3 regions of the Enterococcus rotai genome follow, and region 1 is predicted to be linked to each of the others. Evidence: riboswitches for the same ligand, from Rfam matches in the RefSeq annotation. Region 1 holds a riboswitch; each other region holds the start of a gene.
What was found. Region 1 has a riboswitch for magnesium ahead of ATZ35_RS01085 (LCP family protein). Riboswitches for the same ligand answer to the same signal wherever they lie in the genome.

Region 1 (10,140 bases):
TGATAATATGTTGCGTTGCGTCTATACTAACAACTTCTGCATTTAGCAATAAGGTTAATCCATGATCTACTAACTCTTGTTCTGAAATAAATCGAGCCGTTTCAATTGGCTTGATTGTCTCATTAAAATAAAGATTGATGCCGCCAGGTAAATAACCGATCGTTTGCTGCTTATCCATTAAAAAAACTTCAGCCTCTGGATGTTTTTTTCTGATAGCTAAAGCCGCAGAAACTCCAGCAAATGAAGCTCCTATGATCACAACTTTCATGGTAAACCCTTCCTTCTAAATAAATAAACCGTTTTCCTAAAGAATAGCACAAGCTTGAAGCTAACGCATAGAAATAGCCTTATGTTTAATCAAAAAAAGGAAGAGTTTGGGACATAAGTCTTAAGACAAATAAAACAGAAGACCGAAAATCATAAAAATGATTTTTAGTCTTCTGTTTTTTAGTTTCTTGGGAGAATTATTCTTGTTTGATAGCTTATTTATCCTATATTTTCTCAAATTTACTGCCATTAACGCAAATCCAATTTCATTGTGTGTCTGCTGTTTTCCTCGAACAGAGAACCGAGTGAAGCCTAAACAAGCCTTCAAATGTCCGAAAGCAGGTTCGACGTCAATTTTTCGTTGACGATAGAGTTTACCTGTTTCTTCTTCTGAAAGCAGCTGTTGAATCTTCGCTTTAAAATATTCCCAATTCATATTCTTTTGAATCTCACGATTCTTGTTGCTCTTCGCTTTTGTACATTGGCTTCGAAGAGGACAATTCGAGCAGTCTTCACATTCATATCGTTTTAAATACCGTTTAAACCCATACTTATCTGTACGAATAGAATAATTTCGAAAAGTCATTTTCCGTCCGCCAGGGCAAAGAAACGTATCGTCTAATTCCTGATACGACCAGTTTGCGGGAAGAAATGGATTTTGTTTACATTTTTTCTTTTGTTCTTTATGGTACATGGCATAAGTAATGAGTGGTGTTCGCTCATGGTCTTCTAAAACAGCTTGATAGTTTTCTTCTCCCCCGTAGCCGGCATCTGCGACAATATAAGTTGGTAGCTCAAAGAAACGCTCCTTTAAAGTAGCTAAAAAAGGACGCAGTGTCCGTGTATCTGTTGGGTTCGAGAAAAGATCATAGCCTAAAATGTACTGACTATTCGTAGCGATTTGAAGATTATAGCCTGCTTTTAACTGACCATTTTTCATGTGATCGTCTTTCATGCGCATAAAAGTGGCATCTGGATCTGTTCTAGAATAGCTGTTTCGTTGTCCTAAAATCTGTCTATGTTTTTGATAAGCAAGTTTTCGCTCTTTAAAGTCCTTGAAAAGTTTCCTTAATTTTTTTGGAACTTTTCGTTTAGAACGAATTGATTTGCGCGTAATTCCATCCTCTGCTTGTTCGATTTTATCTGTAAACTTTTCTACAATATGCGCGAGATTTTCTTCAATCTTGCCTAATTCAGTGACAGATAATTCTTTTTCGGACTCGCGCTCAATTTCAGGAATAATTTGATTTTTTAACAATTCATCATAAAGAAAATTTGATTTTTCAGTAAGATTTTTATCAAAGTTATCAATGGATTTTCTCCAAACAAAGGTGTATTTATTTGCGTTGGCTTCAATCTTTGTGCCATCGATAAAAATGGCTTCTTCATCGATTAATTGTTCCTTAACTAATTGGCTACGGAACTGGACGAAGCACTCCCGAAGGAGTGCATTCACTAAAGGATCCACTCGAAAACGATTGATGGTTCGATAACTAGGTTGATAACTTTGAGTAAGCCACATCATGCGAATACTGTCTTTCGTTAACGCTTCAATCTTACGACCAGAAAATACAGATTGCGTGTAAGCACATAAAATCATCTTCATCATCATTTTTGGATGATAAGAAGCAGGCCCCATTTGATGGTGAAAAGGAATAAAGCGTTCCTCTGGAATACTTTCGACTAATTGATCAATGGCAAACGCAATATCATTTTTTTCTAACTGAAAACTAAAATCTAGAGGAAGAACGACTTGATTTGTGGTATAATTTTTAAACATAAGAACACCTCGCTTGTTTATTTGTGTAGTTACTTTTATTCTAGCAAAGGTGTTCTTATTTTTGTACAACAAAATAATCCAGATGCCAATCAAGTTGATTGGTATCTGGATTTTTCGTTAGGACTTATGTCCCAAGCTCTTCCTCAATCTTATTCTAATTATCTTTCATAAAATCCTTAATAGCATCCGCATTCTTTTGCTCATCGATTTCAATCACACTACCGGATTCTGTATAATCATTGAAATTCCATGATCCTTCTACTGGAACAGATAATGATTTTAACGGTTTTACGTTGCCAGTTAGAAAATCTTTTGCTAAATCGATCAATAAACTTGTCGGCACATTGGTATCGATTTTTCCGACCATTTTCCCAGCAACTTGAGGTAATTCCCAAATTGGGATCAAATCTTTCGACTGTTCCACCAACGCGTCCATCACTTGTTGTTGACGTCTGATTCGACCAAAATCGCCTTCTTCATCCATTCTAAAGCGAGCATATTGGAGTAAACTATTTCCATGCAGTGTTTGTTTTCCTTTAAGGATATCCACACCATCTAGGTTAATGTCTTTTTCCGAATCGATTGTAACGCCTTTTGGATAAAGTTCATCAATAATATCGCTGAATTCTTTAAAGTCAATCACTACATAATAGTTGATTGGCAAATCAAAATTTGTTTTTAAGACATCTTTGGTCATTTGCGCTCCGCCATACGCGTAAGCCGCATTGATTTTATCTTGTCCCCCATCAGGAAATGTTACGTAGCTGTCTCGCATGATCGAGATTAGTTTTGGTTGTTTCGTTTTACCATCATAATGGGCCACCATCAATGTATCTGAACGCCCCTGGTCTTCATCGTCATCTCTAGAATCATTCCCAACAACCATTACAGTCAATTCTTTATCACTTGTTTGTTCATCACCAGTAAAATTTTGGTTTTTACTGGAAACTTTTGCTTCACTTTTTTCTTTTGCTGTTTGAAACGATATTGCTGCATAACAGCCTGCACTCACCACTACAAGCAAAATGGAGAGTAAGGTAATGATCGTTATTTTTACAGATTTTTTCATGAGTTATTCCTTTCTGCCGCTTAAATGGATTCTGGGATAAAAGAAAAATCCTTCACCAAGAACACTCAGCGAAGGGATTAGATTAGAAGCGGCAAACACATGGACTTATGCCCTTTATTTACAACTTACCTTGATCTTCTCTTCGTTGAGTTTTAGCACTATATAACGTAAAAAGCTATGCTTTTAGCTGCTTTGAAAAACGCCTTAATTCGACGAAATTTGTCCTACCCGTACCTGTCTTTCGACATTTCTGAGCAGCAGCCTATGTTTATATAGGAGCCTCACCTAACAAGTATTTAATTCATTTTAAACTATAAGCGTATCGAATCACAAAGTCAAATTAAATTTTATATAAGTGCTTTACGGAAAATAATGTTATTTGGCTTAAACTACTCTACACTCAAAGCTACCCTATATACGATTTAAACTATATAAAATTTTACACGATAAAAATCTTTATATTTTCTTAAAAAACAACTTTAGATAGACTTTCCTCCTATTATCTGTTTCAATGTTTAGAAGACGAAACGCTTGGAGGAAACCCATGGAAAACTTTTTAGAAAAACAACAAGAATTCTTTTTTAGCTTTTTAACAGATAGTATTGATAATTATTTATTGGATCATTCTGATGAAACATTTTATGCCTTTGCCTTAGACTGTAATATCTACGAAGAAGGGGAAATAAACCTTTGCATCAACACTGTTGAACTTTGGCAAGAAACAACTGAATACTATACAGAAAAAGGGTACAACCAAGAACAACTTGAAGCGATGAAATACTCTACTGGAGACTGGGACGAAAATCAACGCTTTGCCTCTCTTCATTTATTTGATGATTGGGTCGAAGACGAAGAGGATATCCAAACTGTACTTGATTGGCTTTGCGAACAAATGCTTTTGCTAGTAGAATCGCAAACGTTCAGACATATTCCTAAAACTGAAGACTTTAAATTATTGGTTTATGATCATGATGAATCTGTTGCTGCATCACAAGAACGGTTTGAAAAATTGACGATGTCTGATTATTTTCAAATAGATTAATAGAAACAGAATACTTATAAATAAAAATACCAAGAAGGAGTTCTCACAGCAATTAGCAAGAACTCCTTTTTGATAGTTTAAAAACAAAACTCTAATTCTTCTAGCTTGAATAACGTTTCTAAGATTTCATTCACTTTTTCAACTAATTGTTTTTCATCCACTATTTGATCTTGCGTTTCTACTTTTGCTGTATCACTTGAATAAATCAGGAAATTATACTCTTCCTTAAGTCTAACTTGATGTCCTTCTTTTATATACAAAATATAATCATCAATAACATCCGTCTCATATTCCCGCTTATATCCATTTTTCAAAACAATCGCTGTGATCAATGCGTTGACTGTCAGCTCTTCTAAAGGAATTGTCTGCTCATCAATCGTCAAAATATAATTTTCATTTTCAATAATGCCACAAACATTACAGCCTCCATCCAACAAATCAACGGTTTTAGTAATTGTTGCTTTCTTCATCATTACAAATCCCTTCACACATCATTTTTAGTTCTTATCCTTACATATTATAGCAAAAATAATGATCGAATGAATAAGTAACTTGATTTCCTTATTCAACTAAATTCGATAAAAAATAAATATATTTTAAATATTATGAGAAATTGCTCATTTTTATTTACTTTATATTTCCTTTGGATAATAATATAGGTAAGCTACTATTTATAAAATAGTAGTAAAAAAGAGGAGGTATTTTTTATGAAAGTTTTCAAAGGTATGATGGTTGCAGGATTGGCAATCAGTTTATGTTCAGCTAGTTTGGCAGTGGTGTCAAACACTGCGGATGCAGCAACAGTAGTGGAATCAAACTACAATAAGACAATCACTTTATTCAATAAAGCGGATATCTTAGAGTACACAGGTTTATCCTTAACTAGTTCAAATGTAGCATCTGTTTACAATGAATTGGTTAAAGCAAGTACATGGGAAGCTGCTGGTTATTCTTCTGCAGAAGCTACTGTGATCGCCAGAGATTTCGGCAGAAATTATTACAAATCAGTCAACTTATTACAAAAAATGACGTATCAAAAAGACTTACATCTTAAAGTTATTTTGATCACTAAAGGGTATGTAAAAGCAGAATTTGGCTTACAATCATACTATGTTCCAGACACGCCTGTAACTCCAGAAGAACCTAAAGATCCTGAAGCACCAGTTACACCTGAAGAGCCTGAAACGCCAGAAGTTCCTGAAACACCTGAACAATCTGATCTTAAAAAATTAGAAATCCAAGTAACTTATACAACTGGACAACAAATTCAATTACAGTACCAAGTAAATAGTAACGGTACGATCAAAGCACAATATCAAGATAAATCAAACAAAATCCAATTACAAGGTAATGCTGCTGCAGAAAAAATCGAAGGCATCATCGCTGGTTTAGATTTAAAAGCTGGAAGTGAAAAAACAATCACTTCACACATTTTAAACAAATTAGGTAAAGGTTCAAGCTACAAACAATTCCAATATCAAGGTCAATTTAATGATAATACACAAGTTAAATTCAAATTAAAATAATCGTCAAAGTACTCAATCATCAAAGAAGAACCTCATTTTCTGTAATCCAGAGAATGAGGTTCTTCTATTTATTTACTTTGTTTCTTTTTCTTCCATAAAATATAAGCTTGAATCAATACTAAGAATGCTAGTATAACGATCAATAAAATCAACCAAAAAGGAACTTTACTTTCGATTTCTACACTCTTATTTTCCTCATTGATCAACTTCACTTGTTCCCTTGTAATCTCAAACTCATTCTCAAATACCCATTTTTTTCCGTCTTGATTGATTTGCGTTTTACTACTATAGTGACCTGGCTGCAACTGTCTTTTTATCGGTACAGGAAAATCCATGACCGAATCAGGTGCCATTTCTAGAGCTTCTTTATCCAAGTTGATCAAAGGCGCTTCCTCTCCTTTTTTTCGGATGGCTATTTTAAGTTCCATTTTTTTTGAAATAGCAGCATTTTTATTCCGAATCGAATGGATGACGGACATTTTCTTTCCCTGTTTCGATTTTGCTACGTTGACTGCATCCATCTCATAATCTGGCACTATTGCGGTCTCTGTTTCATTCAAGACAACACCTACTACATAATGAAATCGTTGCTGAATAGTCACCTCTTTGTTCTTTACTTCATTTTCAGGAAGATTTTTGGTAAAACGTAATCCTCCTACTATCACACCGTCGTATTGTTCTTTCGGCATTTTCAAATGAAAACGAGCAATTTTTGTTTCATACGGCTGTAACGAAATCGTTGTTTCAGAAACCTTGATCAATGATTCAAAAGGATAATTTAGTGTTTTGTCTTTGATGCCTTTGACCGTATAATCGATCATTCCTTCTTCTGTTGTCATAGCATTTATTGCATTTACAGAAACAGTGATTGGTTCTGCTTCTGGATTGGCCAACTTAACCTGTAATTCTTGTTCCGCTTCCGGCTGCATTTTCAAATCAAAATAGGATTTATTGATGTCAACTTGATTCTCCGGTATAACTGCTTGCACATAAAAACTATTTGTTTCATTATTTTTGTCTTGTGCTGAAGCGTTTAATGTCTGCAATAAACCGAATAAAAAAATAAGACCAAATGAACAGAATAGCTTAATCGTTTTTGATTTAGAACAACCACTCATCCAAGTCACTCCTTTTAGTTAATCAGAAAAAAAGAGTGGAATAAAATAGTTCTCATCCCACTCTCTATAGATCACGCTTTATTTCTATGGTGCATCAGCTAATGTCCAGTCAATTGTAGAAGTATGTTTGCCAAGTGTTGCCATTGCAGCAGGTACATCGAGCGTAACCCCTTTGTTTTCACCATCAGGCCAAGTAAACGTCCAAGTCCCTGCCCCAGCACCTGTTGCAGCTGTTGCAAACGGAGATGCAGTTGCTGCTCCACTAGTTAATTTAACTGTATTAACTGGTGTTGGCGCTTCAGCATCACTATTTGTTCCCGCCTGTGTATTTTTAAAATTCAAACTTGCATTTGGCAAAGAGGCTGCGGCCGCATTATCTTTAAAGCCATTCAGTTTGCCACTCAACTTCCAACCAGCATTGGTTCCTCTGGCATCTGAAACAACAACATTGATCGCATCAGGGTTCGTTGGAATGTATGATGCATCATTCACTGAGATTGTTTGTGATGCGTAGCTGATCGTAGAGACAGCCTCTAAAGTTAAAGCACCTGGTGTAAATGTGACATCTAAATCGGTTGCCTTATTAATATCAGCAGCAGAAGCAGATTGTCCTAAAAATAATGTCCCTAACACAACTGACAATAATAAAGCCGTAGAGCTAGTCGTAACGAATATTGAACTCTTCATTTTATACACCCTTTCTTTTTTGGTAAACCTTATATTTATTTGGCACCGACAGAAACTATAACTCTACCGCTGGCTGCTGCCTCAGTGCCAAGTGTTGCCGCTGTATTAAGTGTGACCGAAGTCCCTACTGCTAACTGTCGACCGGAAATATCCAGTGAGAAGGTGCCGTCTGCATTTACAGGTGTTTCTTCGTAAACATTTCCAGGGAACCTCACTCTAACAGTAAAGCTAGTTCCCTCTGGAGGATTTACGATCTTAACGGTTCCTTTAATCATCGTATCTCCGACAAAAATAGGATTTACAACAGGTGCTGGAACAACATAACCTGCTAATGATGGAATTTTACCGACTGCAAAAACAACGCTGTCACTAACTTTTCCTTTAAAAGATTGAGGATGTTCTGCTATAGTGACTAGTCGCAAAGGATTCCCTTCTTTTAAATTCTTATCTGCTATAGCGATCGAAAACGTCCCATCGTTTTCAATCGCGACTTTTCTTAACAAGCCATCTGGAAATTGTACTTGCACAAACAATTTAGTGCCAGCTGGAACGTTGGCCAAGTCAACCAAACCTGTGATAAACTTGCTCCCTTCATTGACACTTTTGAACTGTGGTTTAGGAACTTGATAGTTTTTCAGTGGATCAAGGATAACCTGTTTGATTTCAGTCTCACTCGTTTTTGTCCGATTACCGTCGCTTGCTTCGATCACAATTTCTAATTGATCGGCACCTTGAGGTTGGTATTTGCCAAATGGAAGTGTAAAATGACCATCTGGATCCACAGAACCAGTTAAAGTCGTTCCATCAGGTAAAGTAACTTTTGCTGTAAAAGACACACCAGCTGGAATTGGTTTAGCCAGAGCCACATGTCCATCAAGATTAGGCATCCCCTCTAAAATATCATTGATTGCAGGTTTGCTTACCACATAATGTAGAAAAGGATCTGCTATAACTTGTTTGATTGTTGGATCGCTCGTTTTTGTGTACTTCCCTGCACTTGCTTCAACGACTATTTTTAATTGATCATTTCCTTGAGGCTGATAGTCTGCAAATGGAACGACAAACGTACCATCCTCATTAATTACACCTGATAAAGTAGCGCCATTCGGCAGTTCAACTTTAGCGTTAAATGTCACTCCAACTGGTACTGGTTTGTTGATTGCTACTTGTCCTTTAAGGCTAATCATACCTTCAACTACATCTTCAATAACTGGACTTGCAACAGGATAATCGACTAATGGATCTTCTTCTACTTTATCGAAATAAAGGGTAAGAGAATCCCCATTAGCATGGATTGTATTCAGTAAATCTAAATCAATAACTGGTTTATTAACGGCCATCGCAGTGACCTTTGCTTTTTCAGCAGTCACATCCGAAACTTTGGTAGAAAAATCAAAGTTAACATCTCCAAGTACGTTCGCTTGTAAAGCATTTGTCAACACGTCAGATGTGCCATTCGCTATTTTACCTACTAGATCCAGCAAGCTATTGACCACAGGTTTCAATAAATCAAGCACTGGATTCAAAATTGCAAGCAGCCCAGTGAATTTCAATCCATCGACCGCTTCTTTCAATGGGTTAAATAAATTTGCATATGTTGTTCGGACATATTGCCCTAAGCCATCTGTAAAATCGACCATTACATATTTGCCATCAGGTGACAATTTCCCTTCAAAAGAAGCGTGATAGCTCCCTAAATCTTGAAGAGAATTAAGCCCTTCAAAAGCTTTTTCTAAAGAGTCCAATTTTAAGCCTAAAGGTTTCGCTAGTCCTAATAGCCTAGTGACTAAATCGCCTACATTTAAAACAAGGTCCTTAACTACTGGAATATCTCCTGGAACAAGTGGAAGTAATTTGGCATTCGCATTGATCATGATTGGACCATCGATCTTACCACGCAATTCTTCAGGAATCGCGAAAACAATCACTTTTGGTGAAATCAAACCGACGTCTGCAACAGCGGTTCCTTTAAACGAAAGATTTAAATCATATGTAGAATCTGCATTTTTTTCCAACTTGACACCGTCATTAACGATCGTTCCATTCTTTGAAGAAAGTTGTGTTCCTTTCAAAATACTCACATCAGCTAAATCTGCAGCATTTGCTGATTCAGCAGCATTGACCTCATATCGACTATCGTCCCCCAAAAATACAAGTGAATTTGGTGTTAATGCTGCTGACAATAAAATCAACGTCCCAATGAACGAAATTCTAGAGCGCTTAAACTTTTTCATGATGTCCTCCTCATACCATAATTAATGCAACTACTTCTTATCACGCTTTTAAGTCGATCTGTAAAACAGGATAAATAAGTAATACAAGATTTCATTATAAAGAATACTATCTATATAATTTTATTTCAAATAATTAGATTGTAATAAAGAGAGAAAAATATAGTTAAATGATTAAAATGACAGACTTTTTTATCTTATAAAAAAAATTATCGTCAGCCCTTGTTTTTTATTCAAAAAACTAAATAGCCTTTTACTGAATTTTATTTTGAAATCTCTAGTTTTTCTTTAGATCATCAAACCAAATTTGGTGAGTTAGTCTTTATTTAAACACAGTAAAATACACTTTCAGATCAATAAAATAACAGTCACTTTATAATATCTTCTGATCCGAAAGGGCGATGACAAAGCGTATGTTAT
Region 2 (10,140 bases), 580 kb from region 1:
TGACTTTGCGGCAAATGTTTAGAAGTAAAATCAGAATGTCAATGACGATTATAGGAGTGGTTGGCTGCACGAGTCTCTTGTTATCTGCTTTGGGAATTAGAGATACAATCAATCATGTGGCTAGCTCAGTTTACGAAAAATCTTATTTATACGAAGAAAAGGCTTATGTAGCAAGTGACACAGATTCAAGAGAACTGTATGATAAAACTCGGAGCAATAAAGAGATAGAAGGACTTGAAGAACGACCGTATTTTATTTTATCTAATAGTAAAAATAAGAGTGGTTTGATTCATGTTATAGAGGATAATAGTTCGTATATAAAGTTTTATGATGAGAATAAACAAGTAAAATTATCAGAGGATCGTTTACTTATTACAAAGAAAACAGCTGAAATTTTTTCTTTAAATAAAGGAGATGATATTCGATTTAGAAATTCTGCTGGGAATTTAGTCAAACTAAAGGTGACTGATATTGCAGAGTTGAGTATTGGGCAAGGCTTCTATTTAACAAAATCTGCATGGGAGAAAGCTGATCAAGTATTTGTGCCGACGAGTTTGGTAGGTGAAAATCTAAAATCAACATTTTCAAATGATGAAATGAAGAAAATTGTCTTAACAAAAAATCAGGAAAATGACTTTTTAGGTAGCATGGGAAGTACACTTTCGATGTCAATTTTATTAATATTATCTGCTAGTCTGTTGTTGACTGTAGTCTTGTACAATTTAGGTACCTTGAATTTTTCAGATAGGGAACGTGATATGGCAACTTTATCTGTTTTAGGTTTTAGATTTTCTGAACTTAAAAAGATTCTTTCGACTGAAAACATTATTTTATCTCTTTGCGGTATCATTATAGGGATACCCTTTGGGATTAAAATCCATGAAAAAATCTTTTCTAATGCAGGAATGGGAGATGAGCTTTATTTTAGGCCAGTTATTGATCGACAGAGTTATTTGATTACGATAATTTTTACGATTGTTTTAATCATTATTGTTAACTACCTTTCAAATAAAAAAATCAATAAAATTAAAATGACTGAAGCACTTAAAAGTGTTGAATAACATGTCTTTCGTTTGATGAGAATCAAAGGAGTAGGACTATTTAAGTTATATACAGTTGAGTAATGTTCTAACTCGGGACTTACTCAGCTTTTTTACTTCAACTCTATAAACTAAATATAAATAAATTGACAGGCTTCAAGATGAACATAAAAAGGAATGAAGCTTCGCTCTTTAATTTAATAATATAAAAGAATAAACATTCTATTACAAAGATGAATAATTAAAAAGTGAGCTTCCGAAATGACAGTACTAATTACTCTTTTATGTTGCTTTGATTAATGTTAAAATTATTATAAAGAACTAATTGTAAAATTAATAGGACAATTTTGATGATCAAAGATTAAACATTATTAGGAGGTATTTACAGTGAAAATAGAAAAAATAGTGGTAAAAAAATATAAAGGGATAGAAAATTTTGAACTTGATTTTAGTACTAATACAGAGAGTATTTTATCTAAAAATTACAATTTATCTCTTTTAATAGGAGAGAATGGAACATTTAAAACTACTTTTTTTCAATTAATTCTTGAAGCATTTACGGATAAATCTTTTGAAAAAAACATGAATGATGTTGATTATACCATTGACTATTCTTTGAATGGTAAAAATTATACATATTATTCAAGCAATAATAATCAAAATATCAAAGTAAAATGTTATTCATTTTCTTATGGATTAATAGATAAATTAAAATTAAACACTTCAGTTCGTACAAATTATTCTAATAAATATATTCGAGACGTATCAAATGAAATGCTTGAGCAGTTCTTAACTAGAAATGATGTACAAACAATTAGAGTATTTGAAAAGTTAGGTGTAAAAAAAAATCAACTATTTTTTGAATTACGGCAGACACCTTATCCAAAAATAAAAGACGGAACGAATGATGAAAAGTTAAATGATGTTCTAGAAAGTATTAAAAATGAATTATCTAGGGAGATGCAACATTACTATTTTAAAAATCTTGATAGAAGAAGCAGATCAAAAGAGAGTAATGTATTGAAGGATGTCAAAGCTTTATATAGTACATTATATTTTTTTTGCAAAAAAAGTGAACTTAATATCAATACCCCAAAAATAGGATATAAAAAAAAGTATTGTTTATTGAGCACTCAATTCGTTAAAGAAAATTCAACGTTATTGGAAAAGTTCACAAGACTGAGTAAATTTATTTCTTATGATACGATTGTAAAAGAAATTTGGTGTGAAAAGAACAAGTACTTACTTCCTATTACTGACATGAGTTCAGGTGAACTGAGTTTTATTTTAAGAATGGAGGAATTAATCCATAAAGTTGAAGATCATTCGATTATCTTAATTGATGAACCTGAAATTCATTTACACCCGAGGTGGATCAGTGAGTATATTTCATTGTTAGACGAGCTTTTTAAAGGGAAAAAATGTCATTTTATCATTGCCACACATTCACCTCTGTTGGTAGCAAATGTTGAACCTGAGAATTTAATTGGTTTAAAACAAACGAGGGATGGGAACCTTCAACAAAAACAGATTGATTTTAAATCGTTTGGTGCAGACGTTGATAGAATACTTAATGAGGTCTTTTACGCTGAACCAAATGAATCGAGGATAGTTCAGCAATATATAAAGGAAACTAGGAAAAAACTTTATAAAGAAAATAGTCGAAAAGAAGGCGTTGAACGTTATCATAGAATGGGAGATTCAGGAGAAAAATTTCAGTTATTTAATGAGTTCTATAAAATAATTAAGGAGTATTCAAAAAAATGATTGGCACACCGATAAATGTGAAGATAGCTCAAGCAACAGATGCTTTTTTAGATGATGTTATTGAATTTGTAACACTCTCTAACCCAGTAGATATAAACTTAAATATTCTTAACGCTAACTCTATAGATGAAGAGCATAAAGTTGAAATGACCATTACTTTATGGAAAAATAATTGCAACTATGAACAGGCAGGATTGCAATCAAAATACAAAGAGTATTCAAAAAAAGTTATTTTGCAAGAATGTAATAAATTAAGTGATAGTGAGAAAAAATTATTGAAACTTTGTTCGGTATCAAATAGTAAGTTGTGGGAGAAGTTGGCACTTCTCAAAAATGTTTCTTTTCAAGAATCAATTAATCTAAAACAACTATATGAGAATAGTAATTCTGGTGCTAAATACAAAACTATTTTAGATCAGGTGAATAATGGTTATCAAAATTTCGCTCTTTCTGGAAATGCACGTGTAAATTCAGTTTTTGATTATTTTTATGATAATATTTTATGTTCGAAAAGCTTTCATAAAATTTATTGTGAAGAGTGTGATATTCATAGGAATTTATGAAAGAAGGTAGATCAGTTGGTGTCTGTCCTTATTGCGGAATTGAAAAATTATTAATAAACAGTATCGATATCGATCATTTTTTACCCAAGGCGCATTTTCCATTTTTATCAATTCATTCTACGAATTTGATTGTATCTTGTTCAACTTGTAATAATAGAATAAAAAAGGACCGGATGTATTCGCCAATTTTACATCCATTTTACGATAATATTGATGCAGCAATTAGTTTTAGTTATCAGCCAGGAAAAATAAAAATAGATAACAAGGGGAAAGATGCAACTGAAAATTTCATAAAGCTATTTAAGTTAGAAGATAGATATAATGATGAACTTATCATAGATACACTTGTAAATTTTATCCATAGATATGCAAAGATAGTTAAGGATGTAAATGATCCAAATATAGATTGTATTATATCAAGTTTAGTAGATCAGATTATTGATGATCTGAATGATATTCCGGCTAAAGCACTTGAAGAATACTATAAACTTTATCGGGATATTTTTACTGACTATCAAAAAAATGGGATGGCTGTATTTAAAAATCTGATAAAAGACTACTTCACGTATAATAATCTAAAAGATAGTTGAAATAGAAAAATGTGTATCTCAATAAAGTTTTTAAATAACCGAAAACTAGTTTTAAGACAAATAATATCTGCTCTTTCTTCAAAATATATTTGAGAAGAAAAGGGCTTTTTTGTATTTCTATGTGAGCCGATAGTAAAAATTAAGCTAGATAACTAAATAAGTAATTTATGACACACTCAAAATAGTCCCGACTAAAGAATTACAAGGAGTGAATATAAATGACTTATATTCATCTTACACCAAAATGATAGAAACTTATTTCAACCAGTATTAACCGGTTACGTTACTTTTAAGGTTTTAAATCGTTCTAGACGTACTATCTACAATATTTATAACTTTCTCAAATGAGGAAAAACTATTAGTGTCTAGTCCCAACAATGTAAGGAAAAGAAAATACTTTGTGATCACCCTCTACTGATCTCTCTACAGGGCAGCATGAATACATTCAAACAAAGGCTGGATACTAGATGTCATTATCAGTCTAATTGAGCACCTTTCGAAAGTCATTATTACCCTAAAACCAGAAAGTCGGAAGCAGCTGATATTGAAAAAAGACGACTGAATAGTTACAGAATGTTTCAAAAAATTATTTAAATCAATTAGTTTTGATTGTGGTAAAGTGTTTTCTAATCGGAAAAATGGGAGTAACGCCAATGATAATTCTATCTACTTTGCAGATCCTAGAAAATCGTCATAATGCAAACTTAGTTAGTATTCTAATAGCCCGTCATGTAAAGATGGATCTATAAAATGAATGGATTTTAACGATTTTGGTCAAGCGATTGATTAAGCAGCTTCTTCCAAAAAGAAATTATATACCAAGAAACTCATTGAACTACCAGACACCATTAGAGGTATTTTTGAGTTACGTAAATGAGAAACAACGGTCTATTTCAATTTGATAAATCAAATGATATAAAACTCAGCTTAATTTGAGTATCAAATCAATATAATTTGACATTCCCCAAAAAAAGCGTATGATAAAAACATACCGATTGAATGTTTTTTAAAGGAGAGACCACAATGACCAAAAAATATACAGCAGAGGAAGCCAAATCATTAATTCTAGACGTTTCAACAGAACTATTTATCGAAAAAGGCTACGAAAAAACATCCATCTCAGATATCGTAAAAGGATTAGATGGTTTAACCAAAGGAGCCGTTTATCATCACTATGCGTCAAAAGATGAGATCATAGATGCGGTTGTCAGACGATTTATTCCCAACGAGACAGCCCTGACAGAAATTATGGAAAAAGATAAATTAAATGGATTAGAAAAAATTCAGGCACTTTTATTTGAAGGAATGTTCAATAGTGAGGCCAGTCAATCTCGAATCCTTAGTTTTACCTTGTTAGATAATCCCAAATTCTTTTCAATGTATATTCGGACGACGAATGAAATCATGGCTCCTTTAGTAGAAACCTGTTTAATCGAAGGAAATAGTGATGGATCAGTCACCGTTGCTCAACCGAAACAAATGGCTGAATTAGCGATTTTGATTTTAAGTACGTGGTTTATTCAAGCGCTATTTCCCAATACAGCGGAGACCTTTTTTGAAAAAATCATGGCGGCTAAAACAATGCTTGAGAATACTGGAATGCCAATTATCAATGATGGCTTTTTAGAGAAACTTGACCAACAAATTATGCTAAAGGTGGCAGAATTAAATGACCAAACAACTGAAAACTAAATCATTTCTTGTCAGATTATTACAAGGAATGGGCAAAGTCATCTTAGGTCTAATCACTATCCTAATTGTGACCTTGTTGATTACTTTTACGATTCACCAGATAAGTTTGAAAAGTGAAGCAAAACGAATTGAGTCTTATGGTGAGAAAATAAAAGTCTTTGATGGTGAGATGAATGTTGTCGATGAAGGAGAAGGCAAGAAAACAATTTTACTCCTACCTGGGCAAGGAACAGCTAGTCCTTATCTAGATTTTAAACCAATGATCGATGAGTTGAAGAAAGAGTACCGTGTAGTTACGATCGAACCATTTGGCTATGGATTAAGTAGTCAAACGAATCGACGTCGCAGCGTTGAAAATATTGTAGAAGAAATCCATCAAGTAGCGAAAGAACTGAACATTTCTAAATACACATTGATGGGACACTCGATTGCAGGTCTTTATGCAGTGAATTATGCTCAAGCTTACCCAAATGAAATGGAAGGTTTTGTGGGAATTGATTCCAGTACACCAGAACAGCCGTGGCCTGGTATTGATATGACCGTCTTTGACTTCTTAAAAACAGCAGGCGTCTTTCGAGCATTAATTAAAGTTAATCCAGAGAAGGGGTTAGGCGTGAGTCAAGATAATCCTGACTTTGAACAGATCAAGTTATTGACAATGAAGAACATGAGTAGTCCTGCGATGAAAGATGAGCTTCAAGAATTAAGTAACAGCTTCTCGGATTCTCGTGGCTTAACCTATCCTAAAAATATGCCAGTTTTATTATTTGTGGCAGATAATGATAGGAATCAAAAAAAATGGCTTGAGATGCATCAAGATCAAGTGAATGGTTTAGATAAAGGCGAATTGATTCAACTATCAGGTGCTCATTATTTACACCACACACAAATGGAAACAATCGTAAAAGAAACAAGCAATTTTTTGAAAAACTAACAGATTTGAGGAATGTAGATGAAAAAAATAGTGAAGATTTTCGGTATTTTAGTCGGAAGTTTAGTAGTAATCGTGCTTCTTGTTTTTATCGGAATTTACGCAAACAATAAAATCCAACTAAAAAAAGAATCTAAAAAAATTATTCCTTATGGTCAAGAAGTGAAAGTAGATAACAAATCTTTACGTGTTCAAGTGACTGGAAAAGGTGAAGAAACAATGGTATTACTGCCAGGTTATCTAACAGCTTCTCCTGTACTTGATTTTCAACCACTAGTGAATGAGTTATCAAAAGTATATCAGGTCGTGGTGGTGGAACCCTTCGGCTATGGGTTAAGTGATGATACGGATAAAGTACGTTCAATTGAGAATTTAACGAGTGAGCTTCATCAAGCGTTGACGCAGTTGAATATCAGCTCGTATCACTTGGTAGGACATTCTATTTCTGGAGTCTACTCACTTGCTTATATTAATGAATATCCAAATGAAGTGAAAAGCTTTATTGGTATTGATAGTAGTTTACCTGACCAAGGCGGAGCAGCTGATAATCAAGGTGGGATAATTAAGTCATTGAGCCAATCAGGTATCTATCGTCTGCTCGCTGATGCCGATCCGACTTTTTTAAATGCACCTAAGTTATCGAAAGAAGATGCTGAACAGTTTAAATATATTTCTTTGAAGAATGTTGGCAACAACGCAACAATGAATGAAGGAGAAGAAATGCAAAAGAACTTTGAAAAAGTAGCTAACCTAACGTATCCAGTTCAGCTGCCAGTCTTATATTTCTTAGCCTCTGAAAGTGTTGAGCCAGATGATAAGTGGGTGGCACTTCATGAAGCGATGATAAAAGAGAGTCAAAAGTCTGAGATAAAGATTTTGGAAGGTAGCCACTATTTACACCACACGCAATCTGAAAAAATAGTAGAAACAATTACATATTTTTTAGAGAAATAAGTTTTCGTTTCTAGTTATAGTATAAAAGGCACGATATCAAAGAAAGCGAATGATTCAATTCCTATTGGCTTACCTGTACGTAAAGTCGTTACTATTTTTAAGACCATTTAAGTTTTAGCTAGAAAAAAGATGTCAGTTAGTTAATTATCATAAAGTTGAGTAATGTTCAGAATCAGGACTTGCCCAGCTTTTTTTTGTTTCCGCTATATAAACTAAATGTAAAAAAATACATAAAATTAAAAAGTACTAAAGTAAGGAGTGATGTTCAATTTAAAATTTTTCATAGATTATCGATTGTTAAAAATCTTTATATTATATAGTAATACTGATTAATTCTTCCCTAACTTTTACCGATATCAAAAGACATACTGAGACCTAAATAAACAACAATTTCCCACCCACCACCAAAATCCTACTTGACAATAATTTCTTCTTCTGTTAGTTTGTTAGTGAATATAAAATATGATTTGTTAGGTGAGGCTCCTATACAAACATAGGCTACTGCCCAAAAATGTCGAGAGACGCCAATGGGTAGAACAGGAATTGTCGAATACAAGGCTTTTCATAAGGTAGCTAAGATGTTTGTCTTTACGTTGTATAGTGCCAAAACTCAACGACTAGATCAATGTCTTAATTTGTCATGCTTTTTTGGTGAATATAGAGTGACTTTTCGCGGAGTTTTTGTGCGAAAAGTCACCTTTTTTGCGTCTAAGAAAATCGGATTTTATGTTCAATAATAGTCAAGGGGGAATGTATATGAATTTTTATTGATGTTATCAATGAGCTTGTTAGCAGGCAGTTTGATTGGAATTGAACGGCAATGGCGAAAAAAATTAGCCGGCGTACGTACCATGATCTTGGTCTCGCTTGGCGCAACTCTTTTTGTGTCCATATCTACCATGGTCACAACAGATACAAGCCCAACGAGGATCGCTGCACAAGTTGTTAGTGGCATTGGCTTTTTGGCAGGAGGAATTATTTTACGAGACGGCTTTAGTGTGACTGGGCTAAATACGGCTGCGACTCTCTGGTGTACGGCGGCAGTGGGTGCAATGATCGGCGCCAGTTTTATTAAAGAAGGGTTTTTAGCCGCCATCGTTATCATGCTGGTAAATAGTGTGATTCGTTTTGCTTCGCAACGATTTGATCAAATGACGGAGAGTTATCGACCAGAAGAGCAAGTGAAAATGAAAAATTCATTTTTGATCGTCACTGGAAAATCAACTGCGGAGGTCGCATTACGAACAGAAATGATGACACAGCTAGACCGCTACTATTTATCCTTTTGTCATTTTTTATGTCTGGATCTTGCAGGAAATAATGTCCAGTTACAGGTAGAAATCGAACCAAATTCGAATCGTGAATTGGCCATGAAAGAGATCATTACACAGTTATCAAAAAACAAAGAGGTATTGGAAGTGTATCAATTATCAAAGGAGGAAGAATCATGGTAAAACAGTGTTCACTTTAATCAGGTGGGATAGTCCTATTTATCGAGAAACCTTAGCCTTACGCAATCAAGTATTAAAAGCAAGCGCAGGCAAACCCTTTCTAACGAAATCTGCTGTAGAAGAAAAACACGATATTCACTTAGTCGTCAAAAAAGAGGATCGTGTGGTTGGCACTCTTCTTTTGCATCCTTGTGATTCAAACTGTATCCAAATAAAACAAGTTGCACTAAGTCCAGATTTTCAAGGTCAAGGGTTGGGAAAGAAATTAATCGTTTATGCTGAGCAAGTTGCTCGAAATTTAAACTATGCCACTATTTTTTTGACAGGTCGAAAGCAGGCCTGGGGATTTTATGAAAAACTAGGCTATGGTAGTTTGACGGAAGCCTATCAAGAAGACGAGTTACTCTTAAAAGTATTTAAAAAAAGTATGTTAGACATAAGACATTTTACAAATCAGAGGGAGTTGAAAACAAATGGATGACAGTAGTTCGAGGCAACAGGGGTCACAGGAAAGAGTTGTACTAAAAAGGAGTCGATTATTATTATCTATTTGTTTTTAGTGCCCTTTTTTCTCCAAGCCCCTGCAAATAGGGAGCAATGTAAAAACACTAGGAAAAATGGTTATACGTTTAGTTATTGGCGCAGGATCATGGTGGATTTTTTTGGAGAGAAGGAAACAAAATGGAAAGAAAAAAAAGAGCAATTCAAGAGATAAATTATGGCTTAATGGCTAGAAAAACAGTTGAAAATATTTTTGAAACATTTCAAACATCCAAAAAAGGACTATCTGAAGTTCAAGCAGTTATGGCTCGAGATGAATATGGAGACAATACTATTTCCTACGGGAAAAAAACACCTTTATTCATAGAAATCTTAAAAGCCTATATTACACCGTTTACCCTTGTTCTAATTGGCTTAGGCATTATGTCCTTTATTACAGATGTAGTTATCGCTGCACCGGAAGATCGTGACTATTTTGGTAGTGGTATTATATTCACTATGGTCTTGATCAGTGGGACGATGACACTCATTCAATCTGTGCGCTCAAATCAAGCGGCTGAAAAATTGAAATCATTGGTTAAAGTCACCGCAGCAGTAAAACGGAAAAATAAATATGATGAAATTCCTATGGAAGATATTGTGTGTGGAGAT
Region 3 (10,140 bases), 630 kb from region 1:
ATCATCACTTGCTGGTACAGTTACAAATTCATGTTTGTATTTATTCCAATAATAGCGAGCTTCATTCGCACGTAATCCGGCCAGTGCAACGGCCACTGGAGACGTTTCAAGACCAACGGTTGATACCTCTTTAAACTCTACTTTATAAGTCATTTGGGCTCCTCTTTTCTTCTTGTATAGGCCTATTATAGGGGATGAAGGAATTAGTGACAAACAATAAAGATTAAATGATATTCTTCACAAAAATGTGGGAATTTACTTTCCATTCACTATGATTAGGGTGTAAAATGATAACCAAGAACTTAATAGATTCAATTCATCTACTATAACTCTAGATAATCTAATACGGTTCTTATTTTAAGGAGGTTTTAAAATGAACATTTTTTATATTTCAATTTCGGGTAACACTCGTTCATTTGTCCAGCGTTTAGCGACATATGCTACTGATAAATATAATACACAGATCAACATCAAAGAACTCCATGAAAATTCAGTTTTTGAAGACGAGCATGCTCCTTTTTTCACTTTTGTCCCAACTTATTTAGATGGCGGGAACGGGGTCGATAATGGTGATACAGAAATACTGACTGAAACAATGCGGGAGTATTTAGAGTATCATGGTAACTATCGGTATTGTCTTGGTGTTGTTGGTAGTGGGAATAAGAATTTTAATCATCAATACTGTTTGACAGCAAAACAATATGCTCAAAAATTCGGCTTTCCTTTTTTAGCAGACTATGAATTACGTGGAACGCAAGAAGATTTAGAGCGTGTTTATACTGTAATGGCCGAAACCATTAAAAATCCACCAGTCTCTGATTTATGAGATTGGCGGATTTTTTTTATTCTTATTGAACTGGCGCTTTGTTTGATTGTAACCACTTGCTTCACCAAGATCGATATGATCTAAAATGCCACCACAAAAAAAGAGCAGCATTGTCGTTGTTATGTTTGTAATCGACCGTTTACTTTGATTTGAGTTTACCCATCCAATCTTCACGTTAAGCAAGTGCAAAAAAGAGAATGTTCTGATCAACATTCTCTTTAAATTCACTGTAAAAAATTACAATAACTCTTTTCTTAATTCTTCATCTGTTCGATCAGACAAATATTTAGGGGCAATATCTAAAACAGTATAGGCCCCAAATTGTTTTTCTTTTGCTAACCGAACACAAGCTCTAGCATATGCAACTAAGACACTTGCTGTAAATTCTGGATTACTTTCCAGTTGTAAGTTATATTCAATGACTTGTTTCGTATTCTCATGTGTCGTTCCAGTATGCAAAACAGTCCCTCCATGGGGCATTGCTTTATGATTTTGGTCTAAATCTGCTTGGGAAATAAAATGAACTTCTGTATCATACTCAACAAAGTAATTTGGCATTGAAACAATTTCTTCTCGAATTTTTTCTGGATCAAATTCATCCTCTAAAACCACAAAACATTCTCTAAAATGTTTATCCCGAGTGGTTAAAGTTAAGTGTTCCCCCGCTTTAAGTTTCTCGATCACTTCACTATTAGGAATCGTATATTGCACGGCATCTGCTACGCCTTCGATTCGTCGTAATGCATCAGAATGCCCTTGGCTAACGCCTTTTCCCCAAAAAGTATTCGTCTCTCCAACTGGCAAAATACTTTGTGCGTATAAACGATTTAAACTAAATAAGCCTGGATCCCATCCCGTTGAAATAATTGAGGTCGTCTGATTTTCTTTTGCTACGCGATCTACTTTAGCAAAGTGTTCTGGAATCTTCGCGTGCGTGTCAAAACTATCGATTGTATTAAATAAATGCGTCCATTCTGGTGTTTGCGTTGGTAAATCCGTTGCTGAACCACCGCATAGAATACAAACATCGATCTCCCCTTTTTTATCCTTGAGTTGGTCCATGGTGAAGGCTTGTGCACCTTCTGTTTGAACCGTCTCTGGCGCTCTTCTTGTATAAACACCTACTAGTTCCATATCTTTTTGTTGTTTTAGTGATCGTTCAACCCCACGTCCCAGGTTCCCGTACCCGATAATCGCTACTTTGATCATACTTACATTCCTCCACTTCTATAAATCAGATTATACCAAAGGAGAAAGTAGTCTGACAATCGGAAGTTTAGAAATAGCATTTAACCAACTATCTTTACGGTAAATTCAATTGTTGCTTTAATTCTGTTGTCACTTTCTCTTTTTCTTCCTCTGAAATACTTTGATAGGAGATACCTTCTTCACCTGTATAACCATCTCCAGTAAAACCTTCGCCCTGCATCTGATAACTTTCAATGTTGTTTAAGGCTTTCTGATAATTTTTCATCAATAAAATCATTTGATCGAGTGTCATATCCGTTTGTCCGTTTTCGCCAATGACATCTAATAATTCTTGATATCGAAGAACACTCTTCATTGAAGTTAATTCTTTCGTCAGCTGAATCGTGACCTCTCGCTGCCTTTTTTGTCTGCCGTAATCACCTAACGGATCTTCATAGCGCATTCTTGCATATTGTAATGTTTCCCAACCGCCTAAATGCTGCTCCCCTTTTGGATAATGAATTCCTTCTGCATCAAACTCAAAATCATTATTGACTGTAACACCGCCAACTGCATCACTTAACGCAGCCAAACCATCCATATTGATCACAAAATAATGATTGATTGGGATATCTAAGTAGTGCTCAACAGTCTCGATCATCATTTCGTCACCACCAAATGAATGTGCATGATTGATTTTGTCATACACACCGTCTTTTCCAATAATTTCTACATAAGCATCTCTGGGAATACTCGTAATGGTTGTTTTCTTCAATTGATTATTAACCGTGACAACCATTATCGTATTTGCCCGAAAATCAGTTTTACGCTTTGAATCATTCGCAATTCCTAAAAGTAAAAAGCTCACTGGCTCACTTTTATCTAATTCCACAGATTTATTTTTTCGATTTAAAGGTTGATAGATCTTATCTGCTGTTTTTTGAACATTATTAAAAACCGTAGCACCATAAACCGAAGCACCTGCAACGATAAGTAAAAGTAATGTTAAAGAACTTAAAATTGTTTTTTGGATAAAGCGTTTTTTGGAGTCTGGCGTTGCAAATGTTCTATTCAGGAAAAATCGTTGAAGACAAACATACGAAAGATTTACCCAAGCATAGCTTAAAAGAAAACCACCAATCACATCACTTGGATAATGTACTCTTAGGTAGATCCGGCCTAAACCAATCAAAAGAACATAAATAATTAGGATTTTTTTTTCTCTGTTATCATTTAGGGTTTGCCTAGAGTAAATGGTTTTGACACTCAAAATAAGCGAACAAGCCAAACACATTGCTAAAAGTGAATGTCCACTAGGAAAGCTATAAGACGTTTTTTCCACTAATTGTGCAACATCAGGTCTTGTCCGTGCAACGAAATGCTTCAGCACAAATCCTAATGCACTAACGACTAAAACATTGCTACTCATCCAGACTGCCAACAATTTATGCTTATTTCGCCACAACCCAAATGAAACCAGTAAACTTATGATAAAAACTGGAATGATCGTAGCAGTCTTAGCAATCAACGCCACAACATTCGTGATAAGCCCATTAGGCTTCCAATCAAATCGATAGATTGCTGAATCTAAATCGTGAAACCACTGAACATTCCTGACAACTAAAAAAGTTAGCGCTGTAAACAATATGATACTTAAAACAGCTGGCGTGAATTTCTTTTCTTTCAACGTATTCATGTAATAAATCCCTTCATTTTCATAATCAAGCTGGTCGTTGGCTCAAAGTTATTCCTTCCCCCCTTAGAGCAAAGAAAAAACCACTAAACTCACGCTCCTAAGTAAAATAGCAGCGAAACATCTAGCGGTCATTTCCGTCAAACTACACTCCTAAAATACACAAGCAGGTACTACGACGGTAAAAATGAAGTAAACAGGCAAGCCATTTACTCAACTAAAAAAAGCCAAACATTTTTTTCCTAGACGTTTGACTTTTAATCAATCTCATCGTCTGAGTTTTAGCACTATACAACGTAAAGAAGATCTCTTAGCTATTTTATGAAAAGCCTTAATTCGACAATTCCTGTTTTACACATTGGCGTCTTTCGACGTTTCTGCGCAATAGCCTGTGTTTGTATAGGAGCCTCACCTAACAAGGTTATTTTTCTATTTATTTTTTTAAATAATAACGCTAGCATAAAACTTTTTCAAGTTGTTTTATGACTCTTTAACTTTTCTTAATTTAAAATCAATTATTTTAAACTGACAAACAGTTATCATCTTTCTCCAACTATAAGAGATAGCTGTCGTTAGGCTTTAACTATTTAAACACTTCCAGCAACGAAAAAAAGCTAGAAAAGACTAACTACGCCTTTTCTAACTTTTTTTATAAGACAATCGAATTTCGCTTAACTTAAATGACTAAATTACTTTGCTTACTCATCCAACTCTTCAAATTGTGAGTTGTAAAGTGAGGCATAATAGCCACCTTCAGCGAGTAATTCTTCATGTGTTCCTTGTTCTTTAATATCGCCATCTTGCATGTAAAGAATCTTATCTGCATCTTTGATGGTTGATAAACGGTGAGCGATAACGAATGACGTACGACCTGCCATCAAGTTATTCATTGCGCCTTGGATCAACCCTTCCGTTCTTGTATCAACCGATGATGTTGCTTCATCAAGGATCAAAATTGGTTTATCTGCTAAAATTGCACGAGCAATTGTTAATAGTTGTTTTTGACCTTGTGAAATATTGGAAGATTCTTCATTCAATTCCATGTTATAACCACCAGGTAAGGTTTGAATAAAATGATGTACGTGAGCCGCTTTTGCTGCTTCGTAAACTTCTTCATCTGTTGCATCCAAACGACCATAACGAAGGTTTTCCATAATAGTTCCTTTAAATAACCATGTATCTTGTAAAACCATGCCAATATTTTTACGTAAATCTGCACGATTGAAGTCTTTAATATTGTGTCCATCGATTTTAATCGCTCCAGATGTTACATCATAAAAACGCATCAATAATTTAACCATCGTCGTTTTACCAGCTCCCGTTGGTCCAACAATTGCGACAGTTTGGCCTGGATCAACATGTGAACTGAAATCATTAATAATAATTTTATCTGGTGTATAACCAAAGCGTACGTGTTCAAAATCAACCATACCTTTGGCTTTATCGATTTTAACTGGATTTGGTACAGTTTGTGCTTCTTCATCTTCTTCAAGAAATTCAAAGACACGCTCTGCCGCCGCAGCCATTGATTGCAGCAAGTTGGATACTTGAGCTAATTGCGCAATTGGTTGTGTCAAGTTACGTACATATTGGATAAAAGCTTGGATATCCCCAACCGTAATCGTACCATTATAGGCTAAAATCCCACCGAAAATCGCAACAGCAACATAGCCTAGATTTCCAACAAAGTTCATGATTGGCTGCATCAAACCAGAAAGAAATTGAGACTTCCAAGCTGATTTGAATAAAACATCATTTTGCGTTTTAAATTCTTTTAAAGAATTTTCTTCATCGTTGAATAGACGGACGATATTGTAACCGCCAATTGTTTCTTCCACTTTACCATTGATTACACCAAGGTATTCTTGTTGTGTTTTAAAATATTTTTGTGAATTTTTTACAACGATCATAATCAAAATCATTGAAATAGGTACGATCAAAATAGCGATACCTGTCATTTGCACCGAGATCGATAACATCATGACGATAACCCCGATGATCGTGAATACGGAAGTGATCAGTTGTGTGATCGATTGGTTTAGCGATTGGCCTAAGGTATCTACGTCATTGGTTATTCGTGACAATACTTCACCAGTTGTCCGACTTTCAAAATAATTCATTGGCATGCGATTGATTTTTTCTGAAATTTCTTTCCGCATCCGATACGTGATTTTTTGCGAAATCGTTGACATGATCCAGCCTTGGATGATCCCAAAAGCAGATGCCACCAAGTACAGTCCTAGCATGAATAGTAAAATCCCGCCGATTTTATTAAAATCGATCCCGCCAGTTCCTTGATATTTTTTGATCAAGCCATCAAATAATTCTGTAATAGCACTAGATAAGATTTTTGGTCCCCAAATGTTGAAGACGGTTGAAGCAATCGCAAAGATCATTACAAAGAAAACAGGTATTTTATAAGCACCAATATAGGAGATTAATTTTTTTAGTGTTCCTTTAAAATCTTTGGCTTTCTCTACTGGAGCGCCTTGTCCAGGTCCGCGTCCGCCACGAGGGCGATTTTGTGTTTGTTCTGCCATTATTTTCGCTCCTCCCTACTCAGCTTCTTCTATGCCTAATTCAGCATTGCTCAATTGTGACTGAGCAATTTCTTGATAGACAGTGGATGATTTCATTAACTCGTCGTGCGTTCCATGATCGACTACACGTCCTTCATTTAATACAATGATGTTATCCGCATGAAGGATCGTTGAGATTTTTTGAGCGACGATGATTTGAGTTGCACCTTTGATATTTTCAGATAAAGCTTTACGTAACGCCACATCAGTCTTATTGTCCAGTGCTGAAAATGAATCATCGAAGATCAAGATTTTAGGATTTTTTGCTAAGGCACGGGCAATTGATAAACGTTGTTTTTGTCCACCGGAAACATTGGTTCCGCCTTGAGAAATTTCTCGGTCATACCCCTTTTCATTAGAATCGATAAATTCTTCTGCTTGAGCAATTTCAGCTGCTTTTCTCATACGTTCATCCGTTATATCTGCATCGCCAAATTTAATATTTGAGGCAATATCCCCTGAGAATAAAACACCTTTTTGCGGGACAAATCCAATGATTTCATGTAATTTGTGTAAGCTCATTTCACGTACATCGATCCCATCGATCGTGATTCTACCGCCTGTTACATCAAACAGTCGAGGAATCAAGTTAACGATCGTTGATTTACCTGAACCGGTTGAGCCGATCAAAGCGGTCGTTTGACCTGGTTTGGCTGTGAAATTGATATGATGCAAGACATCTTCATCAGCATCCCCATAACGGAATTCAACTGCTTCAAATTTCACTTCACCTTTAAAGTCATAATCATCTTTTGGATGTTCTGGGTCTTTGATAGTTGGTTCTGTTTCAAGCACTTCTTCAACTCGACCTGCTGCGACATTGGCACGAGGTAAAATAATTGAAACCATTGATAACATCATAAAGGCCATTACAATTTGCATTGTGTATGTGATGAAGGCCATCATATCACCGACTTGCAATTGCCCGTTGTTCATATTATGTCCGCCGACCCAAACGATCAAAACAGAAATACCATTCATCAATAACATCATTACTGGCATCATAATCGACATTGCTCGGTTCACGAATAATTGTGTTTTCATTAAATCAGTATTGGCACGATCAAAGCGTTTTTCTTCAAATTTTTCACGAGAAAAAGCTCGAATAACTGGCAATCCTGTGATGATTTCACGAGAAACCAAGTTCACTCTATCCACTAAGTTTTGTAAAGCTTTAAACTTAGGCATCGTTGTTAATAGCAAGCTTAGGACTAAAACTAAAACAGCCGCTACAGCAACACCTACGATCCAGCCCATACCTGTTCCTGTTTGATAAACATTATAGATCCCGCCAATACCTAAGATCGGCGCATATAACACAATACGCATGATCATCACGATCCCCATTTGCATTTGTTGGATATCATTAGTATTACGTGTGATCAACGAAGCAGGAGAGAATTTTTCCATTTCGGTATTTGAAAATTGTAACGTACGTTCATACTGTCCAACACGTAGATTCCGACCAACTGATGCTGCTACTAATGAAGCAATCAATCCGACAATGATCGCAGCTACAGCTGAAACAAGTGTTAAAAGAACCATTTTTGTTCCTGTTTTAACCATATAATCAGTTTGGATTTGCTGGGTATTCATGTCCAGTGCTTTATATTCAGCCAGTGTTAATTGAATCCCCACGGTTTTCATTGAATCTGCACCTAGATCACCTAAGCCTTTTTTAGTTGCTTTACGAGCTGCTTCAACTTTAGCCGGCATAGCATCAGTCGTTGTTTTGATTGAATCAGCTAAGGTTTTTGCTTCAGCCCCCTTGGCTTGTGCTTGAGCAGCTAGATCCTGTGCTTTTTGTCCTTGTTCCATTGCAGTTGCCGCATCTGTTGCAGATGCCGCTGTACTTCCAGCCGCTTTGGCTTGCTCCCCTAAAGTTGTAGCTTCTTCTCCAAGTTGTTTGGCTTTTGCAGCATCTTCTCCAACTTTTTTATAGTCTTCGATAATTGCTTTGGCTTCACTACCACTTGATGAATCTTTTGATTGAGAAGACGCTAGCATCATCATTGGCAGATTAAAAATATCTGCTAGTTTTGCTTCTGTCATCCCGTCTTGAAGATTTAACTTATACACTTCAACTTCTTTACCATCGATTTTTTCAGTTGTTAGTTTATAGTTGTCTTCAATTGTTTTTTTCTCATCATCTGTCATGAACATTTCTATTCCCTGAAGAGTTGTTTTCCTGATTTTTTCAGGTGTGGAATATTCAAGCCCTCCTTGTTGAATACCGACATCGACGATACCCGATGTTAATTTTGGTAAGCTTAAATCACTATTTGCCTGTACAACTAAAAGCACAAGAACTGCGATGACCGCATACCAGTATTTGCCAAGATATTTAAAAATCTTCACTATTGGTCACCTTCCTCTTTCTGGGAAATTTGTTGAGAGTAGTCCACGAATTTCGCAGTTAGCTCGATAAAGACTTTTGTATCAGCTTCTCCCATTAGTTTAAAAATCTGCACGATTTTATCACGCATTTCTTTCTTTTGCAGCTTAGCAGCTTCCTTACCGCACTCGGTCAAGGTAACATGAATGCGTCGACGGTCGTCTGGATCCATCTTACGTTCGATTTGTCCCTTTTTTTCTAAACTCCCTAAAACAACAGCAATCCGAGCGCTGGACAGGTTCAATGACTCAGCTAGATGTTTTGGACTAGTTGGTTCGCCGTAACGCTCGAGAAATTTGATGACAATACTTTCACCTTGATTACTCTTTTCTAGTCTGCTAAATGCGCTATGTCGATTTTGAACCATTAGACGCATCAGCTCTTGTTCGGCTTCTTCTGCGTATGACATGTGACTCCTCCTTTTTTCAAAATAATTACTTCTACCATTAATAGCTAACAGCGTTAGTAACTAATGCTGTTTGATATTAACGCAAATAGCTTTCGATGTCAATAGTCTTGGTTCAAAAAAAATAATGAATACGGTTTTATTGCTAAATCTTAAAAAAGTGTTCTGAAAATGAAACCACGACTTAAGTTTTCGCAAAAAAATATAGTTTAGTAATGTCAAAGAGTAACATTACTAAACTATATTTTTTTGCGACTTCCCAAGACTGAATCTACGCTACAACGAGCCCATTTGGATATTTTTTCAATAAATACTTTTAATCGAGGTTGGTTAAAATGCGCTACTACTAGATAACAAGCGGGACCACTCACTTTGTAAAACTCATCAATCCCTTTAAATTCATTGATGACTCTCTCAATTGTCACGGGAAGAATCACGTTTATTTAAAACTCTTTTTAAACTGATTTGACCTATATGCCTTCTTCTTTGCAACAGTTTTTTAGCTCAACGCTACTGCTATTTAGAATGATAATTCTCTAAAAACCAAATTGTTTTTTCGACAGCTTGACTTGAAGCCTTTGTTTCCATGTTTAATTGATAGCCATGTCCAACTGTTTGTTGACCATCAAAAAATAACGAAACAACTGGTACCTCTTCTTTTTTCAACTCACCAACATATTGCTTGGCTTGTTTTGTAAATGTTTTAGTATTCCCATCCGTAATAAATATGGGTGGGAAATCTTTACTGATCAGCTTTCTAAGATCAAGTAACTGACCTAATCTGTGATCCTCTTTCCAATTCTTTTCTCCTGTCAGCCCCCAACCCATTTTACTTAGTAGATAATTTGTTGCTAGATTCCCTTGGTATGTTTGAAATTCGGATAAATCGAATACTGCACTATATAGTAATAAACTATTGATTCTAAGGTTTTCTACAGGTTGAATTGCGATTTGTTTAGCATACTCTTTATTATGATAGGCTGACAATAATTGCAATGCTAAGAATCCACCTGCTGATGATCCAGATAGGTTGATTTGTGTTGGATCAAACTG

Region 2: another riboswitch for magnesium. It lies ahead of ATZ35_RS15215 (MgtC/SapB family protein); the one in region 1 lies ahead of ATZ35_RS01085 (LCP family protein).
Region 3: another riboswitch for magnesium. It lies ahead of ATZ35_RS14975 (phosphatase PAP2/LCP family protein); the one in region 1 lies ahead of ATZ35_RS01085 (LCP family protein).

The regions. Positions count from the first base shown of each region.
Region 1 is NZ_CP013655.1:236,488-246,627, forward strand. It holds gene ATZ35_RS01075 (FAD-dependent oxidoreductase) at 1-268, opposite strand, end outside; gene ATZ35_RS01080 (IS1182 family transposase) at 389-2,047, opposite strand; gene ATZ35_RS01085 (LCP family protein) at 2,202-3,116, opposite strand; M-box (ykoK) riboswitch at 3,248-3,416, opposite strand; gene ATZ35_RS01090 (DUF4303 domain-containing protein) at 3,661-4,158, shown strand; gene ATZ35_RS01095 (DUF4809 family protein) at 4,236-4,631, opposite strand; gene ATZ35_RS01100 (YusW family protein) at 4,866-5,684, shown strand; gene ATZ35_RS01105 (WxLIP family cell surface protein) at 5,753-6,802, opposite strand; gene ATZ35_RS01110 (WxL domain-containing protein) at 6,887-7,489, opposite strand; gene ATZ35_RS01115 (adhesive domain-containing protein) at 7,525-9,723, opposite strand.
Region 2 is NZ_CP013655.1:3,406,790-3,416,929, reverse strand. It holds gene ATZ35_RS15250 (ABC transporter permease) at 1-1,061, shown strand, start outside; gene ATZ35_RS15245 (AAA family ATPase) at 1,428-2,807, shown strand; gene ATZ35_RS15240 (hypothetical protein) at 2,804-3,370, shown strand; gene ATZ35_RS15235 (HNH endonuclease) at 3,367-3,960, shown strand; partial or broken gene ATZ35_RS16955 (IS30 family transposase) at 4,731-4,862, shown strand; gene ATZ35_RS15230 (TetR/AcrR family transcriptional regulator) at 4,984-5,652, shown strand; gene ATZ35_RS15225 (alpha/beta fold hydrolase) at 5,630-6,586, shown strand; gene ATZ35_RS15220 (alpha/beta fold hydrolase) at 6,605-7,537, shown strand; M-box (ykoK) riboswitch at 7,997-8,166, shown strand; gene ATZ35_RS15215 (MgtC/SapB family protein) at 8,317-8,991, shown strand; gene ATZ35_RS15210 (GNAT family N-acetyltransferase) at 8,996-9,469, shown strand; gene mgtA (magnesium-translocating P-type ATPase) at 9,670-10,140, shown strand, end outside.
Region 3 is NZ_CP013655.1:3,351,907-3,362,046, forward strand. It holds gene ATZ35_RS14960 (DUF8821 family protein) at 1-153, opposite strand, end outside; gene nrdI (class Ib ribonucleoside-diphosphate reductase assembly flavoprotein NrdI) at 374-826, shown strand; gene ATZ35_RS14970 (diaminopimelate dehydrogenase) at 1,064-2,035, opposite strand; gene ATZ35_RS14975 (phosphatase PAP2/LCP family protein) at 2,130-3,710, opposite strand; M-box (ykoK) riboswitch at 3,967-4,134, opposite strand; gene ATZ35_RS14980 (ABC transporter ATP-binding protein) at 4,406-6,247, opposite strand; gene ATZ35_RS14985 (ABC transporter ATP-binding protein) at 6,263-8,644, opposite strand; gene ATZ35_RS14990 (MarR family winged helix-turn-helix transcriptional regulator) at 8,644-9,090, opposite strand; gene ATZ35_RS14995 (alpha/beta hydrolase) at 9,604-10,140, opposite strand, start outside.